2 regions of the Streptomyces sp. NPDC107550 genome follow, and region 1 is predicted to be linked to the other one. Evidence: riboswitches for the same ligand, from Rfam matches in the RefSeq annotation. Region 1 holds a riboswitch; the other holds the start of a gene.
The links. Region 1 has a riboswitch for cobalamin ahead of cobN (cobaltochelatase subunit CobN). Riboswitches for the same ligand answer to the same signal wherever they lie in the genome.
Positions count from the first base shown of each region.

Region 1 (3,363 bases):
CAACTCCTGGGCAAGTTGGGGTACTCGGGGGTCGCGCAGGGTGCACACCACGTCGTTGTCGGCGGGCAGGCGCGCACGCGTGACCCCGCTGGCGACCATGTGCGCGTCGCACAGGATGGGCGCTCCGGCGCGCAACGCGGCGCGCGCCGCCGACACGACCCCGGCCGAGTAGCCGATGTCCTGGACGAGGTCCACCTGCCCGCAGGCGTGGATCATGCGGACCGCGACCTGCGCCACGTCCGGCGGCAGCGCGGCGAGCGGGGCCGCGGCCTCGGCGCGGATGGTGGCAAAGGACTCGCGGTAGATCGCCGCGCCGTCCTTCTCGTAGTCATACACGGGTTTCGGCTCTTTCACCTGGGTGCGGGCTCGGGCAGGCGGGTGTCGTACGTGCCGTCGGGGCGCGCCACGACATCGACGTACGGGACGGTCGGGCGGCCGCAGCGGCGCTCGCAGCCGGACCAGTACGTGGGCAGGACGGGGTGCCGGGAGACGGCGTCGGCGCGGATGTCGGCGTGCGCCTTGGCGCAGCCGGGCCGTCCGATGCAGGCGCCGGTGCGGGCGGCGGGGGAGTCCGGGTCGGTCAAGAGGCCGGTGGCGGTGAGGAGTTGGGCGTGGCCGGCGTCCGCGCCGGGGACGACGACCGTACGGGCCGGGGTCAACCGCAGTTCTCCGGCGGGGAGTCGGCCCGCCAGGTCCGTCAGCGCCCGCCACTGCTCCGGCGTCGCGGAGCCCAGCGGGAGGACCGCTTCCAGGGGCGCGGGGCCGGTCGGCGGCGCGGGCTCGCCGTGCTCGCAGCCGGGGTGCGCGGCGAACGGAACACCGGTCAGCGCCCGCGCCAGACGCGCCGTCAGTTCGCTTGCGGGCGTGGGCAGTTCGGACGTACGCCAGACCCGGGCGGGCGCCGCCTCGCGGGCCGCCGCGACGAAGACCTCCGCCGCCCGCACCGCCGCCCGCGCCGCGTCCTCGTACGGTACGTGGAAGCCCGTGCCGTCCGCCCCGAGCCGCACGCAGCCGCCGCCGTCCGGCAGGCCCCGCACCAGCACGTCCGGGCCGAGCGCCGGTATGTCCCCGCGCCCGTCGTCCAGGCCGAACAGGAACCGCCCCGACAGCCCCGGCGTCACCCCGCTCGCGCACACCTCGGCGTCCAGCGCCCGCAGCCACCCCCGTACGTCCACGAAGCCGCCGCCGTCGAGACCCGAACGCGGCGACGCCACCACGTTGCGCACCCGCTCGTGCGCCGCCGACGGCAGCAGCCCGGCGTCCGCGAGCCGCGCCGCGAGTTCCCCGCCGCATCCCTCACGCAAGCCTCTGAGCTGCACGTTCCCCCGGGACGTCAGATGCAGGGCGCCGTCACCGAGCGCGCCGGACGCCTCCGCGAGCGCCCTTGCCGCCGTCGCGGGGAGCACCCCGCCGGGCAGCCGCACCCGCGCCAGGAACCCGTCGTCCGCCGCGTGCAGCCGCAGCGCGCCGGGACACGCGTCGCCCCGGGACGTACCGGACGAACCGGGATCAGAGGGTATGAGGGAGTCGGACATGCCGGGGAGCATACCTACCGCACGGACCGCCCACCTGTGACCGGCGTCCCGTACCGGCCCCCGCCCCCGACCCGTACGATGCAGGCAACAACATCGCCAGCGACGGCGACAGGGGAGGAAGCCCGGTGCGAATCCGGCGCGGTCCCGCCACTGTGAGCCCCCGTTCTTGAGACGGGGGTGAGCCAGGAACTCCCGCCGTCACGCACTACCCGGGGCGCGGACACCCCGAGGAAGGCCAGACGCCGCATGCCCCAGCAGCTCCTGCTCCTGTCGACGTCCGACACCGATCTGCTCAGCGCCCGCGCGGCGAACGCCCGGGACGGCGCCCCCCTCGCGTACCGCTTCGCCAACCCCTCCCGGCTCCCGCTCGACGACCTCGACGCCCTCCTCGACGGCGCCGCACTCGTCGTCGTCCGCCTCCTCGGCGGCGTCCGCGCCTGGCAGGACGGCATCGACCGGCTCACCGCCGCCGGTGTCCCGCTCGTCGTCCTCAGCGGCGAACAGGCGCCCGACGCCCAGCTCATGGCCGCCTCCACCGTGCCCGTCGGCATCGCCGCCGAAGCGCACAAGTACCTCGCGCACGGCGGCCCCGCCAACCTGGAGCACCTGGCCCGCTTCCTGTCCGACACGGTCCTGCTCACCGGCCACGGCTTCGACGCGCCCGCCCCCGCCCCCACCTGGGGCCCGCTGGAGCGCACCCCCGCCGGCGGGGAAGGACCGGCCGTCGCCGTGCTCTACTACCGCGCCCACCACATGAGCGGCAACACCGCCTTCGTACACGCCCTGTGTGACGCGATCGAGCAGGCCGGAGCCCGCCCGCTCCCGCTGTACGTGGCTTCTCTGCGCGCCCCCGAACCCGAACTCATCGACGCGCTGCGCCCCGCCGACGCCATCGTCACCACCGTCCTCGCCGCCGGCGGCACCCGCCCCGCCGAGGCGAGCGCGGGCGGCGACGACGAGTCCTGGGACGCGGGCGCCCTCGCCGCGCTCGACGTACCGATCCTCCAGGCCCTGTGCCTGACCTCCTCGCGCGCCGACTGGGAGGCCAACGACGAGGGCGTCTCCCCGCTCGACGCGGCCAGCCAGGTCGCCGTGCCCGAGTTCGACGGCCGGCTCATCACCGTCCCGTTCTCCTTCAAGGAGATCGACGCCGACGGCCTCCCCGCGTACGTCGCCGACCCCGAGCGCGCCTCCCGCGTCGCCGGCATCGCCGTACGCCACGCCCGCCTGCGGCACATCCCCGCCGCCGACAAGAAGCTCGCGCTCGTCCTGTCCGCGTACCCCACCAAGCACTCCCGCATCGGCAACGCCGTGGGCCTCGACACCCCCGCCTCCGCCGTCGCCCTGCTGCGCCGGCTCGTCGCGGAGGGGTACGACTTCGGCGACCCCGCCGACATCCCCGGCCTCACCTCGGGCGACGGCGACGAACTGATCCGCGCGCTCATCGACGCGGGCGGCCACGACCAGGACTGGCTCACCGAGGAACAGCTCGCCAAGAACCCGGTCCGCATCCCCGCCGCCGACTACAAGCGCTGGTACGCGACGCTCCCCGCCGAGCTGCGCGAGTCCGTCGAGCGGCACTGGGGGCCGCCGCCCGGCGAGATGTTCCTCGACCGCTCCCGCGACCCCGAGGGCGACATCGTGCTCGCCGCCCTGCGCCGCGGCAACCTGCTGATCCTCATCCAGCCGCCGCGCGGCTTCGGCGAGAACCCCATCGCCATCTACCACGACCCCGATCTGCCGCCCTCCCACCACTACCTCGCCGCCTACCGCTGGATCGCCGCGCCCACCGCCGACGGCGGGTTCGGCGCCGACGCGATGATCCACC
Region 1 is NZ_JBVKBC010000034.1:12,459-15,821, reverse strand. It holds gene ACZ7LY_RS29655 (precorrin-8X methylmutase) at 1-336, opposite strand, end outside; gene ACZ7LY_RS29650 (cobalamin biosynthesis protein CobG) at 351-1,535, opposite strand; cobalamin riboswitch at 1,622-1,749, shown strand; gene cobN (cobaltochelatase subunit CobN) at 1,782-3,363, shown strand, end outside.

Region 2 (3,363 bases), on a different contig from region 1:
GGCGCAGGTTGATCTCGGCCGGGGAGCCGGCGCCCTCGCAGATCACGGCGTCATGACTGCCCCGCAGCTCCTCCAGGCATCCCACGACCGTGTCGAGCAGCGCTTCCTGCCGCCCGCCGCGCAGCCCGGCCCCGGCCCCCGGTCCTTCGGGCCCGCCGAAGAAGCCGCGGGCGCTCAGCTCACCGACCGGCTTGCCCAGCAGGACGACCTGGCTGCTGCGGTCGCTGCCCGGCTTGAGCAGCACGGGGTTCATCAGCGCGCTCGGCTCGACGCGCGCGGCCTGCGCCTGCATGGCCTGCGCCCGCCCGATCTCGGCGCCCTCTCGCGTCACGAACGAGTTCAGGGACATGTTCTGCCCCTTGAACGGCGCCACTTTCACGCCCTGGCGCGCCAGCCAGCGGCAGATCCCGGCCGTCACCACGCTCTTGCCCGCGTCCGACGTCGTCCCGGCGACCAGCAGGCCGCCCCCGCGCTTGCCGCTCATCGCCGGCCCGCCCACAGCATCCGCACGCCCACACACACTCCCAGTGCCAGTACCGACACGCGGCGCGAGAGCCGCACCGCCCGTTCCACATCGCCCACCCGGACCGCGCGGCCCGGCGCGTTGAGCACGGGCCGGTGCTCGACCCGCCCGCCGTACGCGAGGGTGCCGCCGAGCCGGACCCCGAGCGCGCCCGCGAACGCGGCCTCCACGACCCCGGCGTTCGGGCTCGGATGCCGCTTCGCGTCGGCGCGCCAGGCCCCCAGCGCCGCCGTGGGCCGCCCGCCGGCCAGGACCGCGAGCACCCCCGTCAGGCGGGCGCCGGGCCAGCCGGCGACGTCGTCGAGACGGGCGGCGGCCCAGCCGAACCTGCGGTACCGGGGCGACTTGTGCCCCACCATCGCGTCCAGGGTGTTCACCGCGCGGAACGCGAGCAGCCCCGGCACCCCGCCGACCGCGCCCCACACCAGCGCGCCGACCACGGCGTCGGAGGTGTTCTCGGCGACGGACTCCACGACTCCGCGCGCGATGCCGTCCGCGTCCAGGTGCTCGGGATCGCGCCCGCACAGCCGGGGCAGCAGCTCCCGCGCGAGTTCCACGTCCCCGGCCTCCAGGGCGGAGCCCACGGCCCGCGCCTCCCGGCCCAGCGAGGTGCCGCCGAGGACGGCCCAGGTGGCGGCGGCGGTCAGCGCGGCGGTGGCGGCGGGGGAGCGGCGCAGGGCGCGGGCGGCGAGGCTGCCCGCGGTCGCGGCGGTGCCCACGCAGAGCGCGGTGTGCAGGGCGCCCCGGCCGCGGTCGTCGCGCCACAGCAGGCGCTCGGCGGCGGACGCGGCCCGGCCGAACGCGGCGACGGGATGCGCCCGGCGCGGATCGCCCAGGAGGAAGTCGACGAGAAGGCCGGCGGCGGTGCCGTACGCGTACGCGCGCTCGGCCCGCCGGACGCCGCGCGGGGCGAACATGGCGGTAGTTGTCCTCACTCAGGGTGTCCACGCCCTGGTTCGACGAGAACGGCGGCGAGAGTTCCTGGCTCACCCCCGGCGAAGGGGGCTGACAGTGGCGGGACCGCGCCGGATTCGCACCGGCTTCCTCTACTGCTGCCGTCAATGGCGGGGGAAGTCCATCACGCCCCGCGAAGGGCAGTCAACTCGCGGTTGACCAGTGGGACCTTCGTCATACGGGGACGGCGCCGCGACGCCCGTACGGCGGTGGCGGACACGGCGAGGGGCGGGGTACGGGACATGCGCGTCCCGTACCCCGCCCCTTTCCGAGCCGGATGCCGGTCAGGCCACGATGAGGAAGATCCCGTAGCCGACGGCGGCCGCGCACAGCGCGAAACAGAGGTACGCGCCGGAGGCGACGGCCGCGGCCGAGCCCCCCTCGCGCGCCGCGCTCTCCCGCTTGGAGAGCCCGACGATGCCGAGCGTGAACAGGCCCACCAGGGCCACCGTGACCACGAGGCTGACGCCGAAGACGGAGCCGAGGGCCGCCCAGTCGATCTTCATAGCTGGTCCTGCTTCCTTACAGCGTGGCGCCGGCGGGGCGCGGCGGGTCGGCGACGGCCGCCGGGGCGGCGGCTGCCGCGGCGGGCAGGTCCTCGGCGAGGAGCGCGCCGGCCGGCGGGGGAGTGACGGCGGCGATGGCCGTGGTCACGACGCCCGCGGGCTCGGCCGCCGGGGTGTCCGCGCCGATCGTGTCGTCGGTGACGTTGGTGTGGTCGATGGAGTCGCGGCGCGAGAGCTTCCAGATGATCCCGGAGCCGGCCACGAGCAGCGCGGCGGTCAGGCCGATGCCCCACGGGCCCTGCTTGGTGAGGAACTCGGCGCCCGCGCCGACCAGACCGGCCGCCGGCAGGGTCAGGCCCCACGCGACGAACATCCGGGTGGCGGTCGACCAGCGGACGACACCGCCCTTGCGGCCGAGGCCCGAGCCCATCACGGCGCCGGAGCAGACCTGCGTCGTGGAGAGCGAGAAGCCGATGTGCGAGGAGGCGAGGATCGCCGTCGCGGCACTGGTCTGCGCGGCGAAGCCCTGCTGCGGGGCGAGGTCGGTGAGGCCCTTGCCCATGGTGCGGATGATCCGCCAGCCGCCCAGGTACGTGCCGAGCGCGATGGCGAGGCCCGCCGAGACGATGACCCACAGCGGCGGGTCGGCGTCGGGGGCGAGGACGCCGCCGGTGATCAGGGCGAGCGTGATGATGCCCATCGTCTTCTGCGCGTCGTTGGTGCCGTGCGCGAGGGAGACGAGGCCGGCCGAGGCGATCTGCCCGGCGCGGTAGCCCTTGGCCGTGGCCTTCTGGTCGGTCTTCTTGCTGATCCGGTAGGTCAGGCGCGTGGCGAGCATCGCGGCGAGGCCGGCGACGATCGGCGCGGCGACCGCGGGGAGGAGGACCTTGGTGACGACCGTGCCGCCGTTGACCGAGGACCAGCCCATCGACATGACCGCGGCGCCGATGAGGCCGCCGAACAGGGCGTGCGAGGAACTGGACGGCAGGCCCACGAGCCAGGTCAGCAGGTTCCAGAGGATGGCGCCGACGAGCGCCGCGAAGATGACCTCGGTCTTGAGCCCGTCCTCGTTGATGATGCCGCCGGAGATGGTCTTCGCCACCTCGACGGAGAGGAAGGCCCCGAGGAGGTTCAGCACGGCGGACATGGCCACCGCCGTCTTCGGCTTGAGAGCGCCAGTCGAGATGGTCGTCGCCATCGCGTTGGCGGTGTCGTGGAAACCGTTGGTGAAATCAAAGACCAGCGCGGTAACGATCACGATCGCAAGGAGCAGCGTGATGTGTTCCATTTACCCAGGCTTCGGTTGGACGTCAGTGGCAGGTTGAACGTAGGCAAGCCGGGTGAACGGAAGATGAACTGGGACGGGCGTCCCGGTGACCC
Region 2 is NZ_JBVKBC010000026.1:25,514-28,876, forward strand. It holds gene ACZ7LY_RS26760 (cobyric acid synthase) at 1-484, opposite strand, end outside; gene ACZ7LY_RS26765 (cobalamin biosynthesis protein) at 481-1,440, opposite strand; cobalamin riboswitch at 1,477-1,598, opposite strand; gene ACZ7LY_RS26770 (hypothetical protein) at 1,762-1,983, opposite strand; gene ACZ7LY_RS26775 (inorganic phosphate transporter) at 2,000-3,271, opposite strand.
Region 2: another riboswitch for cobalamin. It lies ahead of ACZ7LY_RS26765 (cobalamin biosynthesis protein); the one in region 1 lies ahead of cobN (cobaltochelatase subunit CobN).